One region of the Serratia sp. GW822-FHT06E05 genome, then DNA from elsewhere that is predicted to be linked to it. Evidence: predicted binding sites of a transcription regulator. Region 1 holds the regulator's gene; each other region holds the start of a gene.
The links. Region 1 encodes CRP, which controls carbon source genes, mostly activating them, when cyclic AMP is high. Its sites were predicted from a motif close to ATGTGANNNNNNTCACAT; they were not measured.
Positions count from the first base shown of each region.

Region 2: AC1RKC_RS05885 (CidA/LrgA family protein) is a predicted target of CRP. The motif match lies at 3,705-3,722, and genes of this name have one in related genera.
Region 3: AC1RKC_RS04630 (PTS sugar transporter subunit IIB) is a predicted target of CRP. The motif match lies at 4,543-4,560, and genes of this name have one in related genera.
Region 4: AC1RKC_RS02335 (6-phosphofructokinase) is a predicted target of CRP. The motif match lies at 2,572-2,589, and genes of this name have one in related genera.

Region 1 covers NZ_JBXALM010000011.1:188,678-196,495, forward strand. The annotation lists gene AC1RKC_RS21590 (YccS/YhfK family putative transporter) at 1-1,895, opposite strand, end outside; gene crp (cAMP-activated global transcriptional regulator CRP) at 1,950-2,582, opposite strand; gene AC1RKC_RS21600 (OsmC family protein) at 2,962-3,369, shown strand; gene AC1RKC_RS21605 (phosphoribulokinase) at 3,407-4,276, opposite strand; gene AC1RKC_RS21610 (YheU family protein) at 4,428-4,661, opposite strand; gene AC1RKC_RS21615 (hydrolase) at 4,658-5,638, opposite strand; gene AC1RKC_RS21620 (LysE family translocator) at 5,758-6,360, shown strand; gene AC1RKC_RS21625 (PhzF family phenazine biosynthesis protein) at 6,371-7,153, shown strand; gene tauA (taurine ABC transporter substrate-binding protein) at 7,380-7,818, shown strand, end outside.
Region 2 covers NZ_JBXALM010000001.1:1,251,489-1,259,306, reverse strand. The annotation lists gene AC1RKC_RS05900 (NAD-dependent malic enzyme) at 1-1,320, opposite strand, end outside; gene cdd (cytidine deaminase) at 1,543-2,427, opposite strand; gene AC1RKC_RS05890 (CidB/LrgB family autolysis modulator) at 2,563-3,258, opposite strand; gene AC1RKC_RS05885 (CidA/LrgA family protein) at 3,255-3,662, opposite strand; gene AC1RKC_RS05880 (MFS transporter) at 3,799-5,022, opposite strand; gene metG (methionine--tRNA ligase) at 5,242-7,269, opposite strand; gene apbC (iron-sulfur cluster carrier protein ApbC) at 7,430-7,818, shown strand, end outside.
Region 3 covers NZ_JBXALM010000001.1:967,198-975,015, forward strand. The annotation lists gene eptB (kdo(2)-lipid A phosphoethanolamine 7''-transferase) at 1-604, opposite strand, end outside; gene celB (PTS cellobiose transporter subunit IIC) at 837-2,198, opposite strand; gene AC1RKC_RS04620 (6-phospho-beta-glucosidase) at 2,253-3,554, opposite strand; gene AC1RKC_RS04625 (PTS lactose/cellobiose transporter subunit IIA) at 3,547-3,873, opposite strand; gene AC1RKC_RS04630 (PTS sugar transporter subunit IIB) at 3,983-4,288, opposite strand; gene AC1RKC_RS04635 (MurR/RpiR family transcriptional regulator) at 4,691-5,833, shown strand; gene AC1RKC_RS04640 (biofilm development regulator YmgB/AriR family protein) at 6,079-6,309, shown strand; gene AC1RKC_RS04645 (hypothetical protein) at 6,782-7,006, shown strand; tRNA gene AC1RKC_RS04650 (tRNA-Leu) at 6,969-7,054, opposite strand; tRNA gene AC1RKC_RS04655 (tRNA-Cys) at 7,065-7,138, opposite strand; tRNA gene AC1RKC_RS04660 (tRNA-Gly) at 7,197-7,272, opposite strand; gene pgsA (CDP-diacylglycerol--glycerol-3-phosphate 3-phosphatidyltransferase) at 7,418-7,818, opposite strand, start outside.
Region 4 covers NZ_JBXALM010000001.1:524,635-532,452, reverse strand. The annotation lists gene AC1RKC_RS02345 (PTS sugar transporter subunit IIC) at 1-1,142, opposite strand, end outside; gene AC1RKC_RS02340 (PTS sugar transporter subunit IIB) at 1,135-1,449, opposite strand; gene AC1RKC_RS02335 (6-phosphofructokinase) at 1,460-2,440, opposite strand; gene AC1RKC_RS02330 (DeoR/GlpR family DNA-binding transcription regulator) at 2,825-3,580, opposite strand; gene AC1RKC_RS02325 (NUDIX domain-containing protein) at 3,681-4,277, shown strand; gene AC1RKC_RS02320 (NUDIX hydrolase) at 4,274-4,642, shown strand; gene AC1RKC_RS02315 (MalY/PatB family protein) at 4,687-5,868, opposite strand; gene malX (maltose/glucose-specific PTS transporter subunit IIBC) at 5,861-7,480, opposite strand; gene AC1RKC_RS02305 (Mal regulon transcriptional regulator MalI) at 7,742-7,818, shown strand, end outside.

The DNA of each region.
Region 1 (7,818 bases):
CTCGGCCCGTCGTATTCAAGCCGCTGCTGACAGCTTTGCAGCGCGATTTCACAAGACTGCAAATACTCCTCCGCCAGCTTTGGCGTCAGCATATAGTGCTCGCGCGCCAGAATGGTCATCGCATTCAGGTGTTCGACAATAAACTGGCTGTGCGTAACCCACAGGCGCATATCTGCCAGGTAGCTCGATTCAAATCCCGGCTCCTGCATCGCCTGATTGAGTGAGGTGAACAGCGCGTTGTGCGCCTGATTGACCTGCATGCGGGCATAAGCCAGCGCACTGGGATCGGGTTCTTGCTCTTCCAGCAACAGGCGCAGCGCCTGCTGATCGTTTTCCAACGCCTGATGGGCGTTCTTGCGTAGCAGACCGCTTTGCCACTGTGGCCACAGCCAGATGGTGCTGCCGAACACCAGTACGCAGCCGATCAGCGTGTCGATCAGGCGCGGCACCAGGAAGTGGGTGCCGTTCAGTGCCAACAGTTGCAGGGTGTAAACCGCCGTCACCGTAAAGCCAATTACCGCCAGCCCGTAATTTTTACGTGAAACCAGATAGGCCAGCAGCGTGATCACCAGCATCACGCCCAGCGTCTCAGCCTCGGGCAGCTGCAGTTGCAGTAACCCGGCGGCAATCACCAACCCAACCAAGGTGCCGAGCGCACGGTGCTGGATGCGCACCCGGGTGGCGTTGTAGCCGTTTTGGCTCACCAGCATGATGGTCAGCAAGATCCAGTAAGGTTTTGGCAGATTGAAAATCATGCCCAGGCTGCTGCCCGCTGCCAGGGTGACTCCCAGCCGGGACGCATTGCGCAGGGCGTTGGATTTGAACGACAGGTAACTGACCAGCGCGGGCCAGAATGGCAGACGGTTTTGATTGGCCATCAGATCGCGTCGGTAGAGTGGGTGCTGGGTGCGCAGCAGGCGGGCGATGCGGCTGAAGTGGTAATAACAGAATTGGCCGACCGGGTTGTCCGGGTGCTGTGTCGCCACTTTTTCCAGGGCTGCCAACTCATGGTCCATGTTGAAACGCTGAGAATGCTGATGATAGAGGATATAGTGCGCTACCGTGCGCAGCCGATTGGCAATCACCTGTGCATTGCGGCGGATAATGGCTTCGGCCTGGCTCTGCTCTACCAGTTTTTGGACCTCTTCCGGCAGGTGCAGGCTGACGGTGATATGTTCCTGCAAATCCAGCGCGACCTGAAAGGTGCGTTGCAGGCGCTTTTGTTCGAGATTGCTGGCATGGGGCAGAAAATTAAGCTGCTGATACAGCAAGGTGATCAGGTCCATGACCTTTTGCTGGCGCACCAGCAGCGGTGGTAAGGCGGTCTGCGGATCGGTGTGCTGGGTCAACAGCGAATATTTGGCTTCGAAGTAGTCCGCCAGCTCCAGATAGAGCTGATTGAGCGACTCGCGCATCGGTTGCTCTTTCCACAGCTTGAACCAGAACCAGGTAAACAGGCCGTACCAGGCGGTACCCACGATATATAATACCGGCGCGTGCCAAAGCGGTACCGTACCGGCCATGCTGAGGGAGAAGATGGCGGCAACCAGCGCGGCGGGCAGCAGGCGGGCGTGCAGTGGGCTGATTTCGCCGCTGACGCCAAGCAACAGTGCCAGGCCGAGCATCAATGCGGGCAGCGGCACTTGCCACAGCAGTGCCTGTTGCAGCAGCAGGCTGCTAAGCGCAAAGAGCGAACCGCCGACGATCAGGCGTTTAAAGAAACGTTTGTGGGGCGTGTCCAGCCCGGCGATGTTGCAGCAGGCGGGAACCAGGGAAAATAGCAGGCCGTATTGCAGTTGGCCGATCAACAGCCCGAGCAGAACCGGCAGGCACAGCACCAGCGTTTGTCGCAGTGCATAGTTGACTTCCGGATGATAAATCAGTCGGCGCCACATGATAAATCGGGGAATAAAAAAACGGCGCGAATTATCGCGCCGTTTTTTCAGTGATTAACGGGTGCCGTAAACGACAATAGTTTTGCCGTGAGCGGAGATCAGGTTTTGATCTTCCAGCATTTTCAGAATACGACCCACGGTTTCACGAGAGCAACCGACGATCTGGCCAATTTCCTGACGGGTGATTTTAATCTGCATGCCATCCGGATGGGTCATGGCATCAGGCTGTTTCGCCAGGTTCAGCAGGGTTTGCGCGATGCGGCCCGTAACGTCCAGGAAGGCGAGGTTACCCACTTTCTCAGAGGTTATCTGCAGGCGGTTTGCCATCTGGGCAGACAGGCGCATCAGGATGTCCGGGTTTACCTGAATCAGCTGGCGGAATTTCTTGTAGGAAATTTCAGCCACTTCACAGGCGGTCTTCGCCCTAACCCAGGCGCTACGCTCCTGACCTTCTTCAAACAATCCAAGCTCGCCGATGAAATCCCCCTGGTTAAGGTAGGACAGGATCATCTCTTTACCTTCTTCATCCTTAATCAGCACCGCGACGGAGCCTTTGACGATGTAGTAAAGCGTTTCGGCTTTTTCACCTTGGTGAATCAGCGTACTTTTGGATGGATATTTGTGGATATGGCAATGAGACAGGAACCATTCGAGAGTAGGGTCTGTTTGCGGTTTGCCGAGAACCATTCGCTGTTATCCTCTGTTGTTATCGCTGCCTTGTGTCACAGGGGTCAGAGTTCCCTGTAAAACGTGCTGTCGCCGTTGTTTTAATGGTGGCTATCAGCAGGTTTTGAGGCGTGTCATAAATATACGCTGTCGCTCTAGCATATTAACTTGCCGGGAGAGCTGCAAGCTACATTCTGTTAACATACCGGTAAAGGAGCCTTTCCCTGGGAGTTTCCCTGAAATCAGTGTCCCGGAAAGATTTATTGCGGCTCTGTTTGTAGCACAGAGTGAGGCGGGTGTCTCGTGTTGTCTCGCTTCAGCATGATTAGCATCAGGTTCCGTTGCCAGTTTCTATGCGAAAGCGTACTCTGATTTTAAGAAATTAACCGGAGTGACCAGCATGCAGGCAAGAGTTAAGTGGGTGGAAGGGTTGACGTTTCTGGGTGAATCCGCGTCTGGCCATCAGGTATTGATGGACGGCAACGCTGGTGATAAAGCACCCAGTCCGATGGAAATGGTGCTGATGTCAGTAGGGGGCTGCAGTGCTATCGACGTGGTGTCGATCCTGCAAAAAGGACGCAACGACGTGCGTGATTGCGAGGTGAAACTGACCTCTGAACGCCGCGAAGAAGCGCCACGGTTGTTTACCCATATCAACCTGCATTTTATCGTGACCGGCAAAGATTTGAGCGACAAGATCGTGGAACGTGCGGTCAACCTGTCAGCTGAGAAGTACTGTTCGGTTTCACTGATGCTGAGCAAAGCCGCCAGCGTGACCCACAGTTTTGAAATCCGCGACCTGGCGTAACGGATAAAGGGGGCGCGGTTGTACCGCGCCCCGTAGATTACTCGATTTTTTTTCCTTCCAGCAGTCGCTGCACCAGCGGCGCCATGATCAGTTCCATCGCCAGCCCCATTTTGCCACCCGGCACCACCAGCGTATTGATATGCGAGATAAAAGATCCCTGCAGCATTGCCAGCAGATAAGGGAAGTCAATCTGGTCCAGCCCGCGGAAGTGGATGACCACAAAGCTCTCGTCCAGCGAAGGGATAGCCTTAGCGGCGAACGGGTTGGAGGTGTCTACCGTCGGCACCCGTTGGAAGTTGATATGGGTACGTGAAAACTGCGGCGTGATGTAGTTGATGTAGTCTTCCATCGAACGAACCACCGAATCCATTACCGCTTCGCGGGAGTGACCGCGTTCACCGGTATCGCGGATCAGCTTCTGGATCCATTCCAGGTTTACGATCGGTACTACGCCGACCAGCAGATCGACGTGTTTGGCCACGTCGATATGTTCGGTCACGACGCCACCGTGGAGCCCTTCGTAGAACAGCACGTCGGTCGGCGCCGGCAAGGCTTCCCATGGGGTGAAAGTGCCGGGAACCTGATTATAGGGTACCGCTTCATCGTAGGTATGAAGATACTTGCGTGAGCGACCGGTGCCGTTTTTGCCGTAGTCGAGAAAGCTTTGTTGCAGCAGGCCGAAGTCATTGGCTTCGGGGCCGAAATAGCTGATATGGCGGCCGAGATCGCGCGCTTTGCGGATCGCTGCGTCCATTTCCGGCCGGGTGTAGCGGTGGAAACTGTCGCCTTCCAGCTCGGCGGCGCGGATGTTCAACTGCTGAAAGATTTTACGGAACGCCACGCTGGTGGTGGTGGTGCCGGCCCCGCTGGAGCCGGTCACTGCGATAACGGGATGTTTGGCGGACATGGTGGTAGGTCACTCCGTGTTAAATGCGCAGGCGTCAGATATGATTATTGGTCTGTTTGACGCCCTTTCGCCAAGGGCAAAATTCCGCGCGTTGGTTTGCAATAACCCATTGTTACCTGATTTTTTCCGTCAGTCATAGAACCGATCGCCACTAAATTTCTTCCTGCCCGGCGCGGAACTGGCCGCGCGGCATGATGTTGACGGTCTCATGCAGTTCTGACCAAACCAGCAACACCTCGCCGTTTTTCAACTGGCGGCGCACGTCTTCCACTTTCTGTTCCAGCGAGCGTTCGTGCTCGCCGTAGTCGGTGCCTTCGCGTAACACAAAGGACTCGATCAGGCTGTTTAGGGTCTCAGTTTCCAGTTCTTTCCAGGGGATAATCACGTGGTTGTGTCCAGATAAGGGGAAAGCCAGGATGGAATACGGTATTCCAGCCACATTTGGGGGTGTTTCAAGGTGCCGCCGACAAAACCGACGTGGCCGCCAAACTCGGTCAACTGATACTCAATGTTGTGCGGCAGCGTGGTGACCTCGGGGATCACTTCGTCGGTCATAAAGGGATCGTCTTTGGCATGGATGATCAATAACGGCGTCTGGATCGCCGGCAACAACGGCAGGGCGCTGCAACGGCGATAATAATCACTGGCGTCGCTGAAGCCGTGAATGCGCGAGGTGATGGCGTCATCAAAGTCGCGGATCCGGCGCAACGCTTTGAGCTGCGGCAGCTTGAGCGGCAACGTGTCAGGGTAGTGCAGCAGCTTGCGGGTGGCATTTTGTTTGAGTTGCCCAAGCAGATAGCGCTGATAAACGCGCGAAAAGCCTTGTTCCATACGCCACGAACAGGGCTCCAGCATCAGCGGTGCTGAAACCACGACCGCCGCCTGCAGCAGACTGTCCGCCCCCTGCTGTGCCAGGTAGCAGGCCAGCATGTTGCCGCCGAGCGAGACCCCGACCGCGGCGGTGGGGGCTTCACCGTAGGTTGCGCGCAGCCACTGCAGGAAGAAACGCGCATCTTCCGTTTCTCCGGAGTGATAGATGCGCTGCTTGCGGTTCGGCACGCCGCTGCAGCCGCGAAAATGCATCACCACGCCAAGCCAGCCTTTTTCACGCCAGGCGTTGAGTTGACCGTGAGCGTAGGGGCTGTAGAAATTGCCTTCCAGTCCGTGGAACAGTACCACGCGCGGCTTGCCGGCAGCCTGAGCCGGATCTTCGCTCCAGGCGAGATCGACAAAGTCGCCGTCGGGTAATTCCAGCCGTTGCCAATGTGGTTTTAGCTGCACGCGGCGGCGCACCAGCCTTGGCAGCAGCGTCTGCAGATGCGGATTACTGGCCCCGGTCAAAGGGCGAAAGGATTCATGCATAACCTGAGTAAAAATCTTATTGGCGGCTATTGTGGGATTAATAGTGCGCTGTTAGCTTCACTATCCTGAACTGACAATAATACTGCAAAAAATCACCCTGGGTGAGGAGCACCCACCTCATGGAACCGAGTTTATTTCTTTCGATGTTAGGCTTCCTGTGGGTCGCCGCAATCACGCCAGGCCCTAATAATATGTTGCTGACCACCTCCGGCGCCAATTTTGGTTTTATGCGCTCGCTGCTGTTGATGATAGGCATCATGCTGGGGATGCAAAGTATATTGCTGCTGGTGGCGTTCGGGGTCGGCAGCCTGATCCTGGTTTATCCTGCGCTGCACCTGGTGCTGAAAATCCTCGGCAGCCTGTACCTGTTATGGCTGGCGTGGAAAGTGGCCACTGCCGCTTATGAAAAGCTGGAGACCGACGTGGCCCCGCCCAAACCGATACGCTTGTATCAGGGCTGGCTGTTGCAGTTCCTTAATCCCAAGGCCTGGCTGATGGCGCTGGGGGCGGTGGCCAGTTTTAGCCTGGCAGGCGACAGGTACAACACGTCGATTGTGGCGATCTCGCTGGGCATTTTGGTGGTGAATATCGTTGCCGGGGTGATTTGGCTCGGCTTCGGCACGGTGATTGGCCGCCTGTTACGCAGCAAAAAGGCCTGGATCATCTTTAATCTGTCTATGGGGCTGCTGACGGCGGCCTGTGTGTTACTCATCTGGCATTAAGGAGTTGCGGATGGCAGAAAATTACTTCCACGTAGTGGCCTTCACCGGCGAAGGGCTTCGCGGCAATCCGGCCGGCGTATGCCTGCTGAGACAACCGTTGTCGACCGCCGAGATGCAAGCGATCGCCAATGAGCTGAGCCTGCCTGAAACCAGCTTCGTCTGGGACGATGGCGATATGTCGGCCATCCGCTGGTTTACTCCCCATCGTGAGGTGGATCTGTGCGGCCACGGCACGCTGGCGGCGGCGCACGTGATGTTCAGCGCGGTCAATCCGGCGTTGCAGGATATCCGTTTCCGTTCGGCAAGCGGTGATTTGTACGTTAAGCGCGACGCCGAAGATGGCGAACGCTTGATCCTGGATTTTCCGTCCCGACCGCCGCAAAAAATCGCGATGCCTGCCGGGCTGAGCGCGCTATTGGGCGTTGAACCGCAGGAAGTGTGGCAAGCCAATGCGCTGCTGGTGGTGCTGGAAAACGAAGCGCAGGTGCGAGCGTTGCAGCCGGATATCCCGGCGTTGATTACTTTGGCCGGGCGCGCGGTGATCGCCAGCGCACCGGGCGAAACGGTAGATTTCGTTTCGCGCTATTTCACGCTGGACGGCGGCGAGGATCCGGTTACCGGCTCTGCACACTGCACGTTGATGCCTTACTGGAGCGCCCGTCTCGGCCGCCATCAATTACACGCGCGGCAGATTTCGGCGCGCGGCGGTGAGCTGTTCTGCGAACTGAAAGGCGACCGTACCCTGATAGGCGGCTATGCGCAGATTTTTTTGCGTGGCGAACTGCGCCTGTAATCAGATGGGGTTCGTTTCAACCAGCCACCGCCCGCGCCTTTTTATCTTAATGTGAGAACACTGACGCGGGCCCCTAAAAGATTCCCTGGAGGGATTCCGCCACATCGGGGTGATTTGATTAAATATTCCCATAAGTAATAACGCAGAGTTTTTTATTCTTTTATAGCTCGCCAACGCTCAGATAAAACTGTCAGCAACTGAACAGACTTTTATCAACGGAGCGATCATGGCGAGCAAACTCTTTGCATTACGCAGCGCGGTACTACTGGCGTTGTCACTCAGCGCGGCCAGCGCCTATGCGGTGGACGTGACCGTGGCCTACCAGACATCGGCGGAACCCGCCAAGGTGGCGCAGGCGGAAAACAGCTTCGCCAAACAGTCCGGCGCTACCGTTGACTGGCGCAAATTCGACAGTGGCTCCAGCGTGCTGCGCGCATTGGCTTCCGGGGATGTACAGATCGGCAACATCGGTTCCAGCCCATTGGCGGTGGCTGCCAGCCAAAAACTGCCTATCGAAGTGTTTCTGATCGCCTCCCAGCTCGGCAGTTCCGAAGCGCTGGTGGTGAAAAAAGAGATTAAAAGCCCGCAGGATCTGATCGGTAAGCGCATCGCCGTACCCTTTATCTCAACCACGCACTACAGCCTGTTGGCTTCTCTGAAGCACT
Region 2 (7,818 bases), on a different contig from region 1:
TACTAATGCAGCGCCTTCGGTCCAGTTAATGATGTCTTCCGGGCGGGCTTCCACGCGGGAGGTTGGGTTGGACAGCGGCATGACGATCGGGCGCGGGCAGTGCTTGTGCATTTCGCGGATCAGTTCTTCGGTAAACAGGCCTGGCTGGCCCGAAACGCCGATCAAAATGGTTGGCTTGGCATTACGCACCACGTCCAGCAGGGAAATGGCGTCGCTTTCTGTTTGCCATGCAGTCAGATTCTCGCTCTTTTGCACCAGCTTGCTCTGGAAATCGAGCAGGTTAGGCAGTTTGTCGGTCAGCAGGCCGAAACGGTCGACCATAAAGACGCGCGCGCGGGCTTCGTCTTCGCTCAGGCCTTCGGATTTCATCTGCGCGATAATTTGCTCGGCAATGCCGCAACCTGCAGAGCCGGCGCCCAGGAAGGTGACGGTCTGATCGCGCAGTTGGCTGCCAGCGGCGCGGCTGGCGGCGATCAGGCTGCCCAGCGTGACGGCTGCGGTGCCCTGAATGTCGTCGTTGAAGCAGCAGATTTCGTCACGGTAGCGGTTCAGCAGCGGGGTGGCGTTATTCTGCGCAAAATCTTCGAACTGCAGCAGCACGTTCGGCCAGCGGCGCTTGACCGCCTGGATAAACTCTTCAACAAAGGCGTGGTATTCGTCGCCTGAAATACGCGGGTGACGCCAGCCCATGTACAGCGGATCGTTCAGGCGCTGCGGGTTGTTGGTGCCGACGTCCAGCACCACCGGCAGGGTATAGGCCGGGCTGATGCCGCCGCAGGCGGTGTACAGCGACAGTTTACCGATTGGAATGCCCATGCCGCCGATACCCTGGTCGCCCAGACCGAGAATGCGCTCACCGTCGGTGACGACGATCACCTTAACGTTTTGCTTGGTGGCGTTTTGCAGCATGTCGTCAATGCGGTCGCGATTAGGGTAGGAGATAAACAGCCCACGCGCCCGGCGGTAAATATCGGAGAAGTGCTCACAGGCCTCACCCACCGTCGGCGTGTAGATGATCGGCATCATCTCGCTCAGGTGCGCTTCCAGCAGGCGATAGAACAGGGTTTCGTTGGTGTCCTGGATATTACGCAGATAAATGTGTTTATCGCTGTCGTTTTTGAAATCCTGGTACTGGCGGTAGGCACGTTCCGCCTGCTCTTCGATGGTTTCTACCGCTTCTGGCAGCAACCCGTGCAGGTTGAAATGGCTGCGTTCATCCTCGGTGAAAGCGCTGCCTTTATTGAGCAGCGGGAATTCCAGCAGAATAGGGCCGGCATAAGGGATGTAGAGAGGGCGTTTGCTTTCGTATTCAAGTTCCATGGCTTTTGCTCTTCAACGTATCGGATAACTTTATGGGCTAGATCCTAAAAGATCGGGGAAATATGTACAGCAATTGTTATCGGATCATGAGGTAAATTGGCGTAATTATCGACGATCAAGTCCTAATTTAACTAAAGAAAGTGTTTTAAGACGTGAATGCCATTGTAATCGGCTGGCGGGGCTGGTAACAGCGGTGCCGGGCAGCACCGCCAGGGGGCAGATTTAGAAAGTGATACGGGTGACATTTTGGCAACCCAGCGCGGCCAACGTGGCGCGGGTGGCATCCCATTGGGTGAGGATGGCACTGTCGGGCTCGGCCAGCACCGCTCGAACCACTTTTTGGCAGTCGCCGCCGGAGACGTTCATCAGAATCAGCGCGGCCTGCAGCGGTGGCAGGCTGGGGTTGAAGGCTGCGTTTTCCGCATAGCGACCGCTATAAATCGTTCCGTCTTCGGCTTCCAGTGCGACGCCGCTGTGGGCATTGCTGTAGGGCGCGTGACTCTGATTGGCGGCAGCCAGCGCGGCCATCTCCAGTTCGTCGGTCAGCGTCAGTTGGAAACCATGATCGACGCGGTCCATCAGCAACGTGGCGATATTCAGGTCTTTCGGGCCGAAGGCATCCGGCAGATAGTCGCCCAGGGTGGCCGGTTCGCGACCGGGCAGACGAATTTTCAGCGTGGTACCACTGTTGAGTTCGTTCATAAACTGACGGCAGTGGCCACAAGGCGTGTAATTAACGGTGATGGAGGCTAACGCTGATTCGCCGCGTAGCCAGGCATGAGTTACGGCACACTGCTCTGCATGAATGGTTTGTTGCATCGGTGCGCCGCTGAACTCCATGTTGGCGCCAAAATACAGGTTGCCGCTCTGCCCGCGAGCAATGGCGCCAACATAAAACTGCGAAATCGGCGCTAACGAGCAGGCCGCCGCCAGCGGCAGCAGAGCGAATGCCAGAGCATCATCATCCAGCCCGCAGCGCTGCTTGATAGCATCCACTTGTTCCGCCTTGAGCATGGCCGGAAAATCAGGCGCATCAAAATAAGGCAGCAGGGCGGATTGCAATGTGGCGGGCAGTTCAGCAAAAGCGGTTTGAAAACGCGGGTGCATAGAAACTCTCTCTACAGGTTAACGGGATAACATTCTAGGCAGCCCAGCGCGAATAAAGTGTGATGCAAATCTCTTTATTGATGAAATCAATGCAATGAAAACCATAAATGCGAGATGTATCGCAAGTTTTAGGCCTTAGGCAAACAGGTGCAACAGCACCGGAAACAGAAACGGCGCCAGCAGCGAGGTGATGATGCCGCAGATCACCAGGGCCAGTGAACCAAATGCCCCTTCCTGATAGTCCATTTCCGCACAGCGTGCCGTGCCCAGCGCATGTGACGCGGTCCCCATTGCCAACCCGCGTGCCGAGCGGGTGGTGATTTTCAATACTTTGAACAGCGTATGCCCGAAAACCGCGCCGAGAATACCGACGAAAATCACGCAAACGGCGCTGATTGCCGGAATGCCGCCGAGCGACTCTGCGACCGCCATGGCGATGGGCGTGGTGACCGATTTTGGCATGATGGAAGCGGCAATTTCCGGCGTGGCCCCCATCCATAAAGCGATGGCGCCGCCGCTGATCATCGCGGTCAGGCTGCCGATAAAGCAGACGGCGATAATGGACTTCCAGCGCGCGCGGATCTGATGCAGCTGTTCATACAGCGGATAAGCCAATGCCACTACGGCCGGTTGCAGCAAGTCATTGAGGATTTTACTGCCCTGAAAATAACGCTCATAAGGAATACCGGTCAGCAACAGCAGGGGGATGATCACCGCCATCGACACCAGCAGTGGGTTCAGCAACGGCATGTTCAGCCATTGCGCCAGTTTGCGCGCTGCAAAATAGATGGCCAGCGTCAGCGGTAATGACCACCAGATTTCATGGATCATTTTTCGCCCTCCGCGGCATCCGGCTTGCCGATGATGGTGCGCTCCCGGTGGAAATAATGTGAGGTGTAGCCGACCACCACCAACACCATCAGGGTGCTGACGATGCAGGACACCACCAGCGGCCCCAGATGCTCGATAATTTGGTCATAGTATTTCATCACTCCCACGCCGATAGGCACGAACAACAGCACCATATAGCGGATCAGCAGGTGGCAACCGGGTTTGACCCATTTGGCCGGCAGAATTTGGGTGGAGAGCAGGGCGAACAGCAACAGCATGCCGATAATGCTGCCCGGAATGGCGATCGGCAGCAGAGCCGCGATGGCATTGCCGGCGAACAGACAAAGGTAGATAAGGACGAATGCCCTCAGGTATTTCCAGCACAGAGTGAGTAGCTTGGCCATAACTTAATCCCGTTTAACCGATGAATTCATCATACAATTAAACTGTGATCTTCGCCACAAATCACACCATGAATTCTCTCTATGGCTACCATGCCGATGGGGCTGGTTGACAACCACGATGAAAAGGGACGCAGGTTTATTCTGCACTGGCGAAGTTGGCATTCTGTTGTTGCCTCTGCGCCAGGCGATGCCCGAGAAAAAAGAATAGCAGGCTGAGCAGCGCAGCAGCAATCAACATCAGAAACATCATTTGCGGCGCGGCGTAGCTGAGAATAAAACCGCACAGTACCGGATTGATGGCGCCGCCCAGAGCGCTTAGGTTTTGTACGCCGTAATAGCTGCCTTTCAGGTGCTGTGGCGCGATGAAGTCGATAAACATATATTCCACCGGGATCACTATGATTTCGCCCAGGGTGAATATCGCCATGGCAAGGATCCAGAGCCAGAGCGATTGCCCGGCCAGCCAAAAACCGATCAGCCCGAGAATGAAAAATAGCGTGCCCAGCGCCAGCCAGCGCAGCATATTTTCCTGACGCATGCCGCGGCTGAGCAGATACTGCAGGGCGATGACGATACAGGCGTTGACGATCATCACCGCCCCAATGACCTGATAAGCGAACTCTGCATTAGAAACGGTGATCAGGTATTGCGATAAATAGCCGGAGAACTGGCCAAAAACCACCGCACCCAGCGTACTGCCAAGGGTAAAGTAAATCAGCCGGCGATCGTTACGCAGGATGGTCAGCGTTTGGCGAAAATTAGGGCGGGCGGCGGGCGTTGCATCCAGCGCGACCGGGGCCGTAGCGGGCTGCTTGCCCAGGATGAAGTTCAGCGTCGCCACCGTGAATAAAGCCAATCCACCGGAAAGGTAAAACGGCAACAGCGGATCCAGACCTGCCACCAGTACCCCCAACGATGATCCAACCGCCCAGCCGACGTTGACCAGCGTATAGTTTATTGAAAAGGCTTTGATGCGCTGCGCGACCGGCAGCCAGTCGGCAAAGCACGCTTTAATGGTGATGCCCAATACGGAATAGGCGGTATGTAAAATAGCCAAAACCACAACGATCCCCCCTGGCCGCGGGATCCACGGGATAGCGAAAAAACTCAGGGCGAACAAAAGAATGGAAATCAGGATCAGCGTGTTTTTGTTGAATTTGTCTACCAGGTAGCCGCCATACAGGCTGGCGAAAATGCCGAGCGCCAGGCTGATACCCAGAATGATGCCGACGCTTTTGGGCAGCAGATGAAAATGCCCGGTCAGATAGATAGTAATGAACGGCAGCGTTACGCCGCGGCCAATGGTCAGTACCAGCGAACTGACCAGCAAGGCGTTAATCAGCGGTGGGAATCCCTTCATATCAGACCTGTTTATGCATACAGTGATAAAACCAGTATGGATAACATAGCTCATTTTGGCCGTCTGGGAAGAGGCGATGTAAAAAAAGAGGTTACTTCGGTAAGCTCCTGGAGAGGGATTACTTGCCGGTTTTAGCCTGAAGCCTGGCGTATCACTACTGGACTAAGCGCATAAAAAGGGCCGAGCAAGCTCGACCCTTTAGAGGTTGGAAAACAGGTATTATTTCACCTGCATTCCTGGCTGTGCGCCGCTGTCCGGGCTCAGCAGGAAGATCTCTTTCCCTCCTGGGCCGGCAGCCATCACCATGCCTTCAGAAATCCCGAAGCGCATTTTACGCGGTGCCAGGTTGGCGACCATGATGGTCAGACGGCCTTCAAGCGCTTTCGGATCCGGGTAAGCGGAGCGAATGCCAGAGAAGATCTGACGTGATTCGCCGCCCAGATCCAGCTGCAGCTTCAGCAACTTGTCTGAACCTTCAACAAAGTCGGCGCTCTTGATCAGCGCAATGCGCATATCAACCTTGGCGAAATCGTCAAAGGTGATGGTTTCCTGAATAGGATCGTCCGCCAACGGCCCGCTGACCACTTTCGTTGCCGCCATGTCTTCTTTCGAGGCGCTAACCATTTCATTGACCTTATCCAGGTCGATACGGTTGAACAGCGCCTTGAATGCGTTGACCTGATGCCCCAACAGCGGTTGCTGGATGCTGTCCCAGGTAAGCTCGCAGTTGAGGAAGGCTTCGGTACGTTCGGTCAGTGACGGCAGCACCGGTTTCAGATAGGTCATCAGCACGCGGAACAGGTTGATGCCCATGGAACAGATGGCCTGCAGATCGGCATCGCGGCCTTCTTGCTTCGCCACCACCCAAGGAGCCTGTTCGTCCACATAGCGGTTAGCCAAATCGGCCAGCGCCATGATTTCGCGGATTGCACGGCCCGACTCACGGCTGGCGTAGGCGTCGGCGATGCTTTGCGCTGCGTCAACGAAGGTCTGGTACAGCGCCGGATCGGCCAGCTTGTCGGCCAGTTGGCCACCGAAACGCTTGCTGATAAAGCCGGCGTTGCGCGAAGCCAGGTTGACCACTTTATTGACGATGTCGGCGTTCACCCGCTGCACGAAATCTTCCAAATTCAGGTCGATATCGTCAATGCGTGAAGACAGCTTGGCGGCGTAGTAATAACGCAGGCAGTCGGCATCCAGGTGTTGCAGGTAGGTGCCGGCCTTGATGAAAGTGCCGCGAGATTTGGACATCTTGGCGCCGTTCACTGTCACATAGCCGTGCACGAACAGATTGGTCGGTTTGCGGAAGTTACTGCCTTCCAGCATCGCCGGCCAGAACAGGCTGTGGAAATAAACGATGTCTTTACCGATAAAGTGATACAGCTCGGTCGTGGAGTCCTTACGCCAGAACTCGTCGAAATCCAGATCGCCGCGCTTGTCGCACAGGTTTTTGAATGAACCCATGTAACCGATAGGCGCATCTAGCCAGACGTAGAAGTATTTGCCCGGCGCGTCCGGGATTTCAAAGCCGAAATACGGCGCATCGCGGGAGATATCCCACTGTTGCAGGCCGGATTCGAACCACTCCTGCATCTTGTTTGCCACCTGTTCTTGCAGCGCGCCGGAACGGGTCCAGGCCTGCAGCATTTCGCTGAACGACGGCAGATCAAAGAAGAAGTGCTCTGAATCGCGCAATACCGGCGTTGCCCCGGAAACCACGGATTTCGGCTCGATCAACTCGGTCGGGCTGTAGGTCGCGCCGCAGACTTCGCAGTTGTCGCCGTATTGGTCCGGTGATTTACATTTCGGGCAGGTGCCTTTGACGAAACGGTCGGGCAGGAACATGCCTTTCTCCGGATCGTACAATTGGGAAATGGTGCGGTTCTTGATAAAGCCGTTTTCTTTCAGGCGGCCGTAAATCAGGCTCGACAGTTCACGGTTTTCATCGCTATGGGTGGAATGATAGTTATCATAGCTGATGCCAAAACCGGCGAAATCCTGTTGGTGCTCCTGGCTCATCTCCGCAATCATTTCTTCCGGCTTGATACCCAACTGCTGAGCTTTCAGCATGATTGGCGTGCCGTGCGCATCGTCCGCACAGATGAAATGAACCTCGTTGCCGCGCATTCGTTGGTAACGAACCCAGATATCTGCCTGGATATGCTCGAGCATGTGGCCGAGATGGATGGAACCATTTGCGTACGGTAGCGCGCACGTCACCAATAATTTTTTCGCGACTTGAGCCATAGTGAGAACTTGGTTTCTGTAATGAATAAAAAGGGTCTTCGATGTTACCCGATCGCGCCCGCTACGGCTAGGGCGGTTTCTTTGTGCGGACATGCGCCGACCGGCTCTCACTTCTGATATGCTTAGCGGGAAGCTATCCATTCAAAATCAAGGAGCCGGGATGAACGCAAAATCCCCCGAGCAGACCAACCCCGAAGTTCTGCGTGCCCTGGTGACCGGTGTACTGGCCGCCTTTGAACACCCGACGTTAAAAAACAATCTGACTGCGCTGAAGGCAATTCACCACTGCGCGCTGCTGGATAATGTGCTGCATATTGAATTGACCATGCCCTTTGCCTGGCAAAGTGGTTTTGAGGCGCTCAAAGACAGTGTCAGCGCAGAACTGCTGCGCGTGACCGGCGCCGAGGCGATTGACTGGAAACTGAAGCATGATATCACCACGCTGAAACGCGCCAACGATCAGGCCGGCATCAAGGGCGTGCGTAATATTATCGCCATCAGTTCCGGCAAGGGCGGGGTGGGCAAATCCACCACAGCGGTTAACCTGGC
Region 3 (7,818 bases), on a different contig from region 1:
ACGGTGAATAGCTGCCGGCAACGACCCCGCCATAGCTGGCCATCATCTGATTATTTTCACGGTCGTGTTGATCCTGCACCTGGCCCATCAACTGAAGCGGTAGCCAGCAGAACAGGCCAGCGGCCAGCATAATCCCGCCTTTTTTGACCAACGCCAGCTGATTGCCGCGTTTGAATGCGGCTTCGTGCATCGGGGCCAGCCAAATCAACAGCAGCGGCAACAGGCTCACCAGCACCATCCATACGCCAAAATGCCAGCCTACCGACTCTTTGGACAAATCAACGTCGGTGGTCATCACCGCCGCCAGAATGCCGTAGCCGATATCGACGTGGAACAACACCATATAATAGCTGGCGGCAACCGAGCTCAGGACCAGCAGCGTGGCCAAAACACGAAACAACCGGCGCCCCAAAAAGGAGATAAGCAGCGTGATAAAGCATACGAGGCAAAAGGCCGCAACAACTTCAATGCCAATCGACAACAGGTTATCGTTATGAAGCTGTTGATAACGACGATAAAAAATAGGGATATTGAGTAATACACCGAGATAGAAAGCGATAAAAAAGGAGACCTGCAACTGGGTCCAACGTCGGAACTTCTGCATTATTGATACCATTCCTGCCAATGTGAGTTCATAGCCATCTGCCAGATACAGGTTGTTGTGAGAGTTTCTCTCCCCCTGCTACTGGGTGGTTATCTGACAGGTAATTTAGGCGGGCGTTGCCAGCGCGGAGAAAAATAACGTTGTTATGATGTAACAATTCGTGTGCAAAACGGCTTTTATCCTTCCTGCGGTAGCGGTTAGGTGCGCTGCCGCAGGAAGATGGTTTATCCCGCTATGGCGTCAGGGATTGTTCACCAACCGCAGCGCTGGGTGCCGATGCCGCGGCCTGATTTTCTTCGCGATACTTCTGCTTATCCCAGGCACGGAAGAACGGGTAGTAAATTGCCATTGAAATCAGCAGATTGACCACCTGGATCACCGTTCCTGAAATATGGCCTCCGGTTGCCAGATAGCCGCTAATGAAAATCGGCGTGGTAAACGGTAAGGCTATACCAACCGGCGGCGTCACCAAACCGGTTGCCATCGCGGTGTAGGTCACGATCACCAGCACCACTGGTGTCAGGATAAACGGCAGGAAGAAGTAGGGGTTCATCACCAACGGGATGCCAAACACCATGGGCTCACTGATATTAAACAGGCAACCCGGCGCGGCGATTTTCCCCAACTGCTTCATCTGCGCGCTACGGCTGCACACCAGCATGAAGATCACCAATCCCAACAGGGCACCGGTTCCGCCGGGCGCTATCCATAAATCGTAAAATTGCTGGGTAATAATGTGCGGAATAGGCTGGTTGTTCTGAAACGCCACCAGGTTTTCCGACATATTCGCCAACCACACCGGCTGAATGAACACCAATACGATGGCATCACCGTGCAGCCCCAACGTCCACAACAGGCCAATCAGGATCACCGAGAAAATCATTCCCGGCAGCGTTCCGCCCACGTGGTGCATCGGGATACCGATCAGCGTAGCGATCATGGTGTTGATATCGCCAAACGGCGTGGCTTCGACGATAAGGCGCAGCACGAGGATCACCGCCAACACGCAGAACCCCGGGATCAACGCCAGGAAGGATTTCGCCACCGCCGGCGGCACGCCTTCAGGCATATTGATCACCAGATTGCGGTTATGCACGAACCGGTAGATTTCCGTCGACAACAGCGCCACCACGATTGCCACAAACAATCCCTGGCTGCCGATAAAGTTCATCGGCAGCACGCCTTTGACAATCTGCTCCGCGGCACCTTTCACCGGGGCAAAAAGGGTGTGTTGAGGAATGGTCATGATGAACGCCACTAACGAAACCGCACCGGTACTGAGCGGGTCCATACCACGGTATTTTTCCGCCAGCCGGTAGGCAATACCAAAGCTGGAGATAATCGCCATGATGTCGTAGGTCGCTTTGACCGGATACAACAGCTTGTCGCGCCAGGCCGCACCGAATACCTCCCCCATCAGGTTGGCATAGCTCGGGATCGGCAAGTAGGCGAAGATCAGGAAAAATGACCCGATCAACATAAACGGCATATTCAGAATTATGCCGTCTCGTACCGATAAAATGTGTTTTTGCCCGGCGATTTTTAACGCCGCCGGCAATACGTAACGTTCCAGAATGCTATTTAAACCCGCCATCATTCCCCCTGCCCGGCCAAGCCGGCATCGTGATTATTATTATGGAATATCGACTTAGTTGAACTGCGGCAAATAGGCTTGGTTCAGGTTCAGCACCTCATCCAGCAAAGGTTCTGCGATACCGACGCCGCCAATCAGCGGATTCACCACCAGCGCCAACAGCGCACTCTGACGATCGCCATGCACCGCAGCCTCAATGGTCAAACGCTCGAAATCTTTCACCTGCTGAGTCAGCCCGTTCATGGCCAGCGGCAGCGGCCCGAAGCTCAGCGGGTGAGCGCCCTGTGCGTCGATCACGCAGTTGGTTTCAATCACTGCGTCATCCGGCAGGCCCTGAATCGCACCATTATTGCGGGTGTTCACCACCAGCACCTTGCCGCTGTTATTGTGAATGGCACGGATCAGCTCGACCGCCACTTCTGAATAGAAAGCACCACCACGGAAGCTCAACTGCTCCGGTTTTTTATCCAGCGTTGGGTCGGCGTACAGTGCAAATAGCTCTGCCTCTACCTTCATCACCTGTTCAGCACGGGTTCCCTGAGCCGCAGCGGCTTCAAGCTCTTCTTCCAGCATGCCGGCGGTTTGATAGAAATAGCGATGATATGGGCAAGGGATAGCCCCCAGCGCCTGCAAGAACGCCGGCGGCCAAGGCAGATCCTTGATGTTGTTCATCGACAGCGTTTCGCCATTGCTCAGCATCTCCAACACCTGGGCGGTCACATCCCTGCCGCTTTGCGTTACCTGATGTACCCACACCATATGGTTCAGTCCAGCAAAACGGAGATCGACCTGATCATGAGGTGCCTTCAGCATGTCGGCGATCATGTGGTGCATGGTGATCGGTACGTTGCACAAGCCGATAATCTTCGCCTTGCTGTAACGGGAGACCGCTTCGGTGACAATACCGGCCGGATTGGTAAAATTGATGATCCAGGCGTCCGGCGCTACCGCCTCTACGGTACGCGCCACTTCCAGCATGACAGGAATGGTGCGCAATGCCTTGGCGAAGCCGCCGACACCGGTGGTCTCTTGCCCCAGGCGCTGGTATTTCAAACCCAGACGCTCGTCGGCAGCACGGGCTGCCAGTTGCCCGACCCGAAGTTGAGTCAGTACAAAGCTGGCACCGCGAATGGCCGGTTCCAGCTCGAAATGTACCGACACCACCACCTGCTCCAGCCCGTTGCGCTTGAGCATTCTTTTGGTCAGTTCGGCAATGATGCCCACTTTCTCGCGGCCGGACTCTACATCTACCAACGCCAGTTCGGTTAACGGGACGTCCTGATAGTGGGCGATCAGCCCCTCGACCAACTCCGGCGTGTAGCTGCTGCCCCCGCCAATTACGGTTATCTTAGTCATTGCTTTGCCCCTGCGGTAAACGGCGATAAAGCTCGATCATGTCGGTGGCCAGATCTTGAATCAGCATGGCATTCATCAAATGATCCTGCGCATGTACCAGAATCAGACTGACCGGTATTTTCCCAACCCCCTCATCCATGCCAATCAGCTCCGTCTGCATGCCGTGCGCCCTCCCGATGCCGGCCTTCGCCTCTTCCAACTTAATCTCTGCGGCTGCGAACTGACCGCGACGTGCCAGCTGCAGCGCCGAAAGCAGCGAACTGCGAGCGCTGCCGGCATGGACCAGCAACTCCATAACGCTAGTTTCCAAATCCACCATCACCTCTCCGGCCTTATTTCAGGCGCAGCGATCCCGCCGAGAGTCATGAAATAACCCGCGGTCGATGAATAAATAAAGGATAAAAGGGGCCAAGCCCCTCAGAGTGTTATCAGGCTAACAAGCCCAGCGCCTTATCCAGCACCTTGTCTCCACGCATGGTGCCGTAATCCATCATATCGATCACCGCGACAGTTTTACCCAAGGGCGCAGCAAGTTCGGAAAGGCGTGCGTGTTCATATTTCACCTGCGGCCCCAGCAGTACAATGTCCGCACGCTCGACGATGCGCTCGAAATCCGCCACCGGCACGGCTTCAATCACGATATCCAGCGCCCGTTTTTGCGCCTCAGCTTTCATTTTTTGTACCAGCATGCTGGTCGACATGCCTGCTGCGCAGCATAAGACGATGGTTTGCATTTTTAGTATCCCGGTTGTTAGCCACTTGGCGATGCAAATATAAAACAGTTCCGTAACACTCTTGTAAATACCTTGATTCCATACGATTTGATTATGACTTTTGGCTAATCCTTTAAAAACAATGCATTAAAGAATTTTCGTTGTGAAAATTTTTTTCAATACTGTGATCGGCGATCTAATTCTTCATAACCATAAAATTTAAAACCTGTCTTTAACGTTTAAAAACAAAGTGATAAATCACTACCTGATAAACAATGCGAAGAGCATCTCGTTTCAAATCTGTCCTGATTGAAAATTATTTTCATTAGCTTATTCTTCTGGTTATCGCTTTATGCCGTGTGAAAAACAGGCTAATTTGAAGCACAGATCGCCGGTTGGCATTACAGAAGGGACACTGCAGTCATGGATCTCGTTTACCACATTCAGTTTCGCCAGGATCCGTTCAGCCGCCAGGAAGCAAAAGTTGCCCGAGCCATACTGGACAACCCGGGGTTTACATCAACAGCAACCATTGAGCAATTGGCAGAGCGAGCAGGTGTCAGCACCGAGATCGTCGCTCATTTTGCCCAATCCCTTGGCTGTCAGGATCTTAACGACTTTATCGCGCTAATGCGCTCCCCGTCGACGGCCCCCCCCCCTCCTACTGAGGTAGCCCAACCCGTGCTCGGGGGCATGGATATCGCCTTTGCCTCCGCGGCCGGCATCGGCAAACTGCCTGGCGTCAGCTCCACCACCCTCAGCCGTTTTGCTAAATCCATCGGTTGTGAAGATATTGGCGACATCGTCTATCAGATCCGCGCACGACAAAATCAGTTCAGTCAGCAGGAGGCCAAAGTCGCACAGACCATTTTGGACGATATTGCCTTCGCCTCCTCCGCCACCATCGAATTGCTGGCCAGCCAAGCGGGGGTCAGCCCGGCCACCATTACCCGATTTGCCAAAACCATTGGCTGCGACGATATTCGCGATCTGCGCATGAAACTGGCTCAGGCCAGCGTGAGCGGCTCACGCTATTTGACCGCCCAAGCCACGCCTAATGGCCCACCGCGGCTGTGGCTACAGCGCGTCAACGACGTGGAAACCACCTTGCATCAACAGCTGCAGCAAGTAGAACATGCAGCGCTGATCGATGCTTGCCAACAGCTGAGCCAATCCAAGAGCGTACATATTTTTGGCGTAAACAGCATGGCGCTTTATGCCAATGAGCTGCAACAGCGCCTGGTGGGCCTGGGTTACCCTGCATTTATCTGCCAGGACGCGGCGCTGATGCGCATGACGGCCTCCACGCTGAGCACACAACAGTGCGTGATCCTGCTGTCTATGAGTGGGGAAAACAGCGATTTGCTGAACGCGGCCAAACTGGCCGGCGCGACCGGTGCTTATCGCATCGCCCTAACCCCTGCGGGCACTACGCTGGCCGGGCTGGCGGATAAGGTGTTGCCGCTCAGCGGCGGCAGTACAGCACGCTATGGACTGATGCTGACTCTCGACCTGCTGCTGGCGCAGTTATTGCCCGAAAGCCTGGGGTCACAGACAGAAGATTGAGTCTCTGCCACCGCGCCGTTTGCCGGGCTTTCAATGGTAAATATCGCCGCTGCGGCGCTGGCCTGAGGTTTTTCCTAATTAGCAGTTTGGCTTACAACTGCCTATTGATGGGAATATTCTTACTACGTTATCGTTAAGATTCCACTTAGATATCAGCCTAAGTGAAATTTGCACGACTTTATTTTTTTAATGGCTTCTCTGCCAGCTTCGGCTGGCACTTTAAATTTCACCAGCGGTAAAATTCTATGATCGATTACTCCCTTTACGGTCTCCACGATAGAGATATCGAGACATACCGTGAACAAATATACAGCCTGCTCGGCAAAGGCGTTATTCAGGTGCTTTCCGCGAACAAACCCATCAGCAAGCAAAACATTCTCGCCTATCTCATCGCTGAAATTGAAAGGCAACCCGACGAGTACTGTCAGAAACTGCACAGAGCGGCAATCGAGGTTATTGGGATCAACGCTCGCTAAGGAGAAGCATGCGCAAATCGGATCTGTGCGCGATCATTTCCATCGCCGTCGTCGTGGCCGTGATGTGGGTGGCAAACTGCAGTGCGAATGGGCTTCCGTTCCTGGGCAGCGGAGGTTAGGTTCTAAGGCCTGGAACAGGCAGTATCCGGCGATCGGCACAGCGATCAAACAGCCGGATATGGCTTGATTGGGTTATCGAAAGAGATTCACACTGGCCAAAGGGTTCGGCCCGGCAATAAATCGACGATGTTGCCTAACGGCATTCACCGGTGATGGCATTTTTCCCTTGAGGGCAAACATCGGAGCTTTGCGGGATCACACCCAGGATCGATCCAAAAGACCCCGAACACCCAGATAGCATGACAATCGCCAATAAAAATAACCCCCCTCTCATCCAACACTCCTTATCTATTGCACTATCTGGTTATAGTTCACTTATCGCCAACCGTCTTTAAAAAACGGCCATGCATCCATGTTTAAAACTGACAGCCGGATGATAGTCCCTATTGTAGGCAACAGTAAATTGTTCAAGGCACGAGAACAGAATAAAACCGGAAGAGAAAAATCGTGGAAAGGGGAATTTCAGGCACAAAAAAACCGCCTTCCGGCGGTCACGACATTACTACTTATTGCTTTGATTATTCTGGAATTTATTTTCCTGGTACCCGGGGCGGGACTTGAACCCGCACAGCCATAAGCCGAGGGATTTTAAATCCCTTGTGTCTACCGATTTCACCACCCGGGCTCGGGAAAATTGGAGGCGCGTTCCGGAGTCGAACCGGACTAGACGGATTTGCAATCCGCTACATAACCGCTTTGTTAACGCGCCTAAATTCTTGTTTGCCTTTATCAGGCTAAAGCTCGTGAAACACCAGCTTCATCAAATTTGGAGCGGGAAACGAGACTCGAACTCGCGACCCCGACCTTGGCAAGGTCGTGCTCTACCAACTGAGCTATTCCCGCATTAATCAGAACTTACTGATTTTTTTGCTATCTTTCGGCAAATCACCGCTGCCGTCTGATGCGATGCATTCTACTTACCTGACGTAATGAGTCAATAAAATTGTTGTCTCATTACGTTCGTTTGACGATTTTTGCATCGCTTTGATCAGGGTTCCAGCAAATCTTTCCGCGCAGCGTTCAAATATTGGAACATTGACCAGAAAGTCAGCACCGCCGCGATGTACAGCAAACCAAAAGACACATACTCGACGGTGCGATCGGGACGCCACAGCAACCCGACCAGCGACATCATTTGCGCCATGGTTTTGACTTTGCCAATCCAGGACACCGCCACGCTGCTGCGCTTGCCGATCTCCGCCATCCACTCACGCAGCGACGAGATGATAATTTCACGGGCAATCATGGTCGCCGCAGGCAGGGTAATCCACCAAGTGTGATAGTGTTCTGCCACCAGCACCAGCGCTACCGCCACCATCACTTTGTCCGCCACCGGGTCAAGGAACGCCCCGAAACGGGTCGTTTGCTTCCAGCGACGGGCCAGGAAGC
Region 4 (7,818 bases), on a different contig from region 1:
ATAAACAGGCCATGAACAACCCCGCCAATCATGGCGCCGCGACGGCCACCGAGCGCATTACCGAAGATGCCTGCGGTACCGCCGGCGAAGAAGTTGGTCAGCAGACCGGGCAGGATCATCGCCAGACCGAACATTGGGAAAACGATCATGCCGATGATTGAGCCAAGGGTGGTGGCGAGGAAACCGACGATCACCGCGTTGGGGGCGTAAGGGAACAGCACCGGACAATCCAGCGCCGGTTTGGCATCAGGCACGACGCGCAGGGCGATACCGCGGAAGGCGGGTACCAGCTCATTGAGCAGCAGGCGTACGCCGCTGTAGAGGATAAATACGCCGGCGACAAACTGGATGGCCTGCATAAAGGAATACATCAGGTAATTCATGCCGCCGGCATACTGGGCGATGTACTGCGGACCGGCAGCCAGCGCCGGGATCAGATACATCGGGATCATCACCACCGCCATCGACAGGTAGGTGTCCTGCAGGAACTTGAAGTTATCGGGCAGCTCCAGGTCTTCGGTGGAGCGGGAGCCCTTACCGACTACCTTGGCGACGGCAGCCTGTACCAGATAGCCGATGGTGCAGAAGTGCCCCAGGGCCACATCGTCCGAACCGGTGATTTTGCGCACCACCGGCTGGGCCAGCGCAGGCATCAAAACCGCCATCACGCCGCCGAATATGCCGCCGGTCAGAATCAGCGGCATGCCGGTCAGCCCGGCCTTGTAGCCGATCACTGCCCCTATGGTGGCCATCCACAGCAATGCCTGGCCGGTCAGGAAGATGTATTTGAACGGAGTAATGCGCGCAATGATGATATTCACCGCGAAAATTACCATCAGGGTTAGCGCCACTTCTGAACCCAACTCGCGGTTGGCCAAGCCGGCGATGGCGGCGACGTCGGTGATATAACCGGTCATGCCGAACCCTTGGGTGAATATACTGTTCAGATAGGTCAAGGCACCCACAATAATGTTGATGCCCGCCATCATGATCAGGAAACCCAGCAGGGTTTTGAAGGTGCCTTCGGCTACTTTGCCGATGGATTTCTTCTGCAGCAATAGCCCCAGCATGGCGATAAAAGCGACCAGAATGGAAGCCTGGCCCAACAGATCTTTGACGATAAAGTCAATCAGGCTATTCATGGCGGGTTTCCTTCATGTCACGTTCTTTCAGGAAGGCCACGATCTTTTGCTCAATTTCCACTTTATCGGTAAGCCGATGCAGAATAATGACCCGCTTCTTTTCCTCCTCGCTGGCGTCAGCATTTAAAATATCGGCGAAGGTTTTCTGGGTAAGAATAATATCTGATTTAAAGGCGCTGGCCTCAGAGATAGTAGTGTGATCAATATCTGCCTCAATCTCTAATTTCTTCAGCACCGCTCTTGCGCTCATTTCGATGGCAAAGCTGGAGCCGAGGCCACAGCCACATACGCACAGTATTTTAAGCATGGGTATCTCCTCAGATTATATTTAATTGCCTGGCGAGTTTGTAATGGTGTCCTTCGGTATCAACCAAACGTTTCTGCATGCTGATTAAATCGATGGGAATAGGTTGGTTGCCGGCATTAATAATGATTGCCTTGTTCTTCATTCCTGAATAAATACAGCGAACCACTTCGCTGGCCATAATGGTCCCCTGATAAATCTCTTCGCCGGTCGGTTCACCATTGCGCAGACCGTAGCCCATAATCGTTTTACGAATACGCACGCCAATTTTGGGCTCCAATTGTTTTATCATGGTGTCGATAGCGCCTTGAAAACCGGGCGAGTATTCTTTGGTATAACCCTCTGAGCACAATATAATCACGCTATTTTGCTGCTCAAGTCGTTGAGTTATTTTTTCTGCCAGCTGATTCAAGGCATATTGGCATTCCGGGATCAGGGCAAAATCCGCATTGGATTTGATGGCCGATTGCAGCGTCAACTCCCCGCAATAGCCGCCCAGCAGCTCAATCATGAACACGCGTCCGGGTAGGGCGCGTCCGGTGTTTCTCAGTTTTGAGACTTCTTTTATCACCTGTTCGCAGGCGGTGGAAAAGCCAATGCTGTAATGACTGCCGAAAACGTCATTGTCGATAGTCATCCCCACGCCAAAACAGTTAATACCGAATTCACTGAGCGTATTTAAAAACTGCAGCGACCCGTCACCACCGGCCATAATAAGCACGTCTGTGTGCAAGGCCTTAAGCTGTTTGCTGATGGTTTCATATTCTCCAGCCGTCAATTTCTTGGCCGTGCGGCCGGAAGAGATTATCGGCATTGATGAAATGGAGAAATCAACCAAATCGCGTTGGGCAATAGGATGGTGCTGATTAGCCAATAATCCGGGAATGCCGCCGTTAAACAGAATGATATCTGCCTGCGCCAACCTGGCGACCTGGAAAATAAAGTTATTGATCCCGGTGACATCGCCGCCGCTTATTACTACGCCAATCTTCATATACCTGTCTCCAGCTAATTCCGTGGAGCTCATTGTCATTTTTGGCATCGGTAAAATTTGCAGGCGACATCACAAAACAATCACAAATATATTTATGGATGGCCTTGACAGGCTTGCCGGCAGGATTAGTTTTGCGAAGTGGATCTCATTTTATTTTTGGCGACTTCGAGATTTTTAGATGATGATTATTAATAATCAACGAGTTGCGTTCACGTCGCGTTAAGGCCGGCTTTACCGTCATCAATGGCGAGGAGCAAAGAAATAAGTTTAATGAAGTGTGATAACTCTCGCATTTTTATTCGATACGCTGAGTGTGACGTTAATAAATACGCGGATAAAAGAAATAGCCACGTATTTATTAAGTTATTTAATGATTGAGGTTATTCAGGCTCTAACCACGGTCAAACCAGCCTGTTCCAGCGGGCCCGTCAGTGCAACATCGGTGGAGCGCTCGACGATAATACTTTGCGCCATGGAAATATCGCCAATGGCATATTGCGAGGCGGCATTGAGCTTGGCGGCCGAGGCCAATACCACGGTTTCTCCCGCCCGTGCGGCCAGTGCCCGCTTGATGTAAGCCTCTTCGAGATCGCCGGTGCTCAGGCCGGCGGTAGGGTGCACGCCAGTCACGCCCATAAAATAAATATCGGCGCGAATATGAGACATGGCTTCCACTGCGGCTGCGCCAACGCTGACGATCGAATGTTTATATAAACGCCCGCCGATCAGGATCACTTCGACCTTCGGGTGGTCTACCAGACCGACGGCCACGCTGGGGCTGTGGGTGACGACGGTGGCTTCCAGCGTGGGCGGGAGCTGCCTGACCAATTCGGCAGAAGTCGTGCCGCCATCCAGAATCACCACTTGCCCAGGGGTAATCATTGCCGCCGCGGCTTTGGCAATCGCACGTTTGGCGGCGGATTCCTGCCCGTTTCTTTCGGCAAAGGTGGCAATGGCCGGGGAGACCGGCAGCGCTCCGCCGTGCACTCGTTGCAATAGGCCTTCACTGTCCAATTCGCGCAGATCGCGCCGCAGGGTATCTTCGGACAACCCGAACATCTCGCTGAGCTGTTTGGCCAGAACCTGTCCGTCCTGAGCCAGTTTTTCCAGAATGATTTTTTTACGTTGGCTGGTGAGCATGGCGTTTTCCCGTTAAATTTGCGCTGCACGAAATATCTTGATCATACACGAAAATGCACGATAGTATCAATTTCCTTTCCTGCTTGTGGAGTTGAGCACCATGATCGCTACCCAAGATCGGGTTCGCATTGTCGAAACCCGGGTACTGTCTGATGACTGGTATTTGCTGAAAAAAACCACCTTTGATTTTTTGCGTCGCGATGGCGTATGGCAGCGACAAAGCCGTGAAACCTACGACCGCGGCGATGGAGCCACCATTTTGCTGTTTAACCGGCAAAGGCGAAAGGTAGTGCTGACGCGTCAGTTCCGCTTCCCGGCGTTCGTCAATGGGCACGACGGCATGCTGATAGAGGCTGCCGCCGGGTTGCTGGACAATGCGTCGCCAGAAGAGCGCATCCGGGCTGAAGCGGAAGAAGAAACCGGCTATATCGTGCAAAACGTGCAAAAGGTGTTTGAAGCATACATGAGCCCCGGTTCGGTGACGGAGAAACTGCACTTTTTTGTCGGCGAATACCAGGCTGATGAGCGGGTCAGCGATGGCGGCGGGGTGGAGGCGGAAGGCGAAGATCTCGAAGTGATCGAACTGCCGTTGGCAGACGCACTGCGCGCTGTCAGACAGGGCACCATTGTCGATGCCAAAACTATCATGCTGCTGCAGTTTGTTGCCCTAAACCACACTCTGGAGAAGCGTTTATGAGCGCCCAACTGATCCTGATTGCCGGCCCGTACCGTAGCGGCACCGATGGCGATGCACAACGCATTGCCGACAACTTGCACCGGTTGGAGCAGGCCGCGCTGGCGGTCTATCAGCGTGGGCATGTGCCGGTGATCGGCGAATGGTTGGCGCTGCCCCTGGCGACGGCGGCCGGTTCCACCCAGTTGGGGGATGCGGTGAGTGAAGCGTTTCTCTATCCGGTGGCCCACCGACTGATAGCCCAGTGCCAGGCTATTTATCGCATCGAAGGGGCGTCGGCCGGCGCGGATAACGACGTGCGCCTGGCTAATGAGTGGGGAATGCCGGTGTATTATCGTCTGGATGATATCCCGCAGTTGACACCGTAAGAATGAAAAAAGGCAGGCTTTCGCCTGCCTTCCAGCCCCTCAGTTCAAACCTCGTCCAACACAAACTTCAACCCATTTATCAGCTTGTCCATGCCCGCCTCAAGCTTGCTGCGCGGGCAACCTACGTTCAGCCGCAGGAAGCCACGGCCTTCTTCGCCGTAGGTGAAACCGGGCATAATCGCTACCTTTTCGCGTTCGATCAGTATCTGCTGTAGCTGGCGATCGTCTATGCCCAGTGGACGCAGATCGATCCAGGCCAGATAGGTAGACTGCGGCGGCTGCCAGGCCAGGGCAGGAAAGGCCTGATTCAGCCGCTCGGCGACGTACGTCAGGTTGTCCTGCAGGTAATCACGCAGCGCATCCAACCAGGGTTCGCCGTGGCGATAAGCGGCAATATGCGCCGCCACTGCCAGCACCGCCGGGGAAGATAAGCCGTCGCGCGCTTTCAACTGCTGGAAATAAGCCTCGCGGCTGGCATCGTCACTGATAAAACCGTAGGCGCCGGTCAACGCCGGGATATTGAAGGTTTTCGAACCTGAAGTCAGCAGTGCCCAGGGCGTGGTGGCGACCTGACTCCACGGCGTGTGGCGGTTTTCCCCCCAGACCATATCCATGTGGATCTCATCGCTGATCACCCGTACGTCGTGGCGTTCGCACAGCTCAGCCATCTGCTGTAATTCTTCTACGCGCCATACCTTGCCGGTCGGGTTCTGCGGGCTGCACAGCAGCAGAATTTTGGTCTGTGGCCGTGCCAGCAAGGCTTCCAGGTGCGCCATATCGCACAGCCAGTCGTTACCCTGCTGATGCAGCGGGCAGGCCAACAGTTGGCGCTGATTACCGAGGATCACCTTATAAAAGGCGTCATAGGCCGGGGTATGGGTGACCACGTATTCACCCGGTGCCGACCACTGGCGAATCAGTTGCGCCACCATATAAATTACCGACGGGCCATACACGGCCATGTTGGTGTCGACGGGGGTCGCAAAGCGCTGTTGATACCAGTGGCGTACCGCACCGAGAAAATCTTCATGCTGCCAGCGGCTGTAACCCAGTACGCCATGCTGCAGGCGCTGTTGCAGCGCCTCGATAATGCAGGGGGCGGTGGCGAAATCCATATCGGAGATGGTAAAAGGCAATAAATCGTCATGGCCAAAGCGATCGGCAATGTAATCCCACTGCGTGCACCAGGTACCGTGCCGATCGACCGGGGTAGAAAAATCAAACATGAGACGCTCCCTGCAGGGCCGCAGCAGGTTGCGCGGCGGCTATCAGTGAGTCTAATTCATCTTTCACCGATTGCACCTGCGGGCCGATCACCACCTGCAGGTTATGCTCGTTAAGGTGCACCACGCCAATCGCGCGGTTGGCTTTAAGCGCGGCATCGTCCACTTTGCTCATATCATCAACGGACAAGCGTAAACGGGTGATGCAGTTATCCAAAGAGACGATGTTCTCGCTACCGCCCAGCGCCGCCAAGATTGCCGGCACGTTATAACCGGATTTGCCTACCGCACCGACAGGGGCGCTTTGGCTGCCGGCAGTCTCGCTTTCGCGGCCCGGCGTTTTGATATTAAAGCGCTGAATGGAGAAGCGGAAAATAGCGTAGTAGGCCGCGAACCAGATGGCGGCAACGATCGGCACCAGATACCACTTGGTGGCGGTACCGTGCAGGATGCCGAACACCACGAAGTCGATGATGTTGCCGTCGGTGTTGCCGATGGTTACACCCAGCAGCGCCATCACGGTGAAGCCCAGCCCGGTCAGGATGGCGTGAATGAAGTACAGGAAAGGCGCGACGAACAGGAACAGGAACTCGATCGGTTCGGTAGTCCCGCCGACCACGCAGGCCACGACGCCGGAGATCAGCAGGCCCTTAATCTTATGGCGGTTTTCCGGTTTGGCGCAGTGATACATTGCCAACGCCGCTCCCGGCAGACCGCCGAGGAATGCCGGCATTTTACCCTGTGACAGGAAGCGGGTGGCGCTTTCGGCAAAGCCGGTGGTGGTCGGGCAGGAGAGTTGAGCCTGGAAGATGGTCAGGGCGCCGCTGACGCTATGGCCGCATACGTCCAGCGTGCCGCCCGCCTCGGTAAAGCGAATTAGCGCCACCAGAATATGGTGCAGGCCGAACGGCAACAGCAGGCGTTCGCCGGTACCGAAAATCATCGGCCCAAAGGCACCGGCACCATTAATCACCCAGCCCAGCCCGTTGATGCCGGCGGCAAACCACGGCCAGATCAGAGGGATCACCAGCCCACACAGGCCCAGTACCAGGGTAGTGACGATCGGCACGAAGCGGGTGCCGCCAAAGAACGCCAGCGCATCCGGCAGTCGAATGGTATTAAAACGCTCATGCAGCAGGTAAACGATAATGCCGACGATCACCGCCCCCAGAATGCCGGTATCGATCGACTGAATGCCGAGGATGTTCTGGATATTATTGGCTTTCAGCACCAGCGGATCGGTGGTGGGCAAAATGCCGGCGGTGGTCAGATAGAAGTTGGTGGCCAGGTTCAGCACCGCAAAACCGACAAAGCCCGAGAACGCGGCGACACCTTTGTTTTCACGCGCCATGCCCAACGGAATGGCGATGGCAAACATCACCGGCAGGAAGCTGAAGGCGAATGAGCCAATCTTGCTCATCCAGGTGAACAACAACTGGAAGGCAGGGTGACCGATAAACGGCATCAGGGTGATGACGTCGCGGCTGCTTAGCGAACTGCCGATCCCCAGCATGATGCCGCAGAACGACAGCAGGGCGACGGGCAGCATGAATGTTTTGCCCAGGCTCTGGAAAAACTCCCAGAGCGTAATTTTTTGTTTTTTAGGTGCTGGCATAACCGGCGGCTCCTGGCGAAAAAGCGTGCAAAAATGGTGTGTACCCCTGTTAGGTAAAAATAAGATAAAACGTTTTACCTAGCAAAAATGCGCCGCTAATCACAATTTCAAAGCCTGCTTTGCGGTGAGAATGGAAGAGCCAGTAAAACGTTTTACTGATCAAACAGATTCGGTATACCATTTGCTCCAAGAGACATCCCCCTGGCTTGCTACCCTTGAGTGGCCAGGGACAGAATGCCCAGGATCGGGCTCGCCGAGGTCATGACCATCAAAAAGATCACCATCACTGATGTTGCGCAGCAGGCTGGCGTCTCCGTCACCACGGTTTCGCTGGTGCT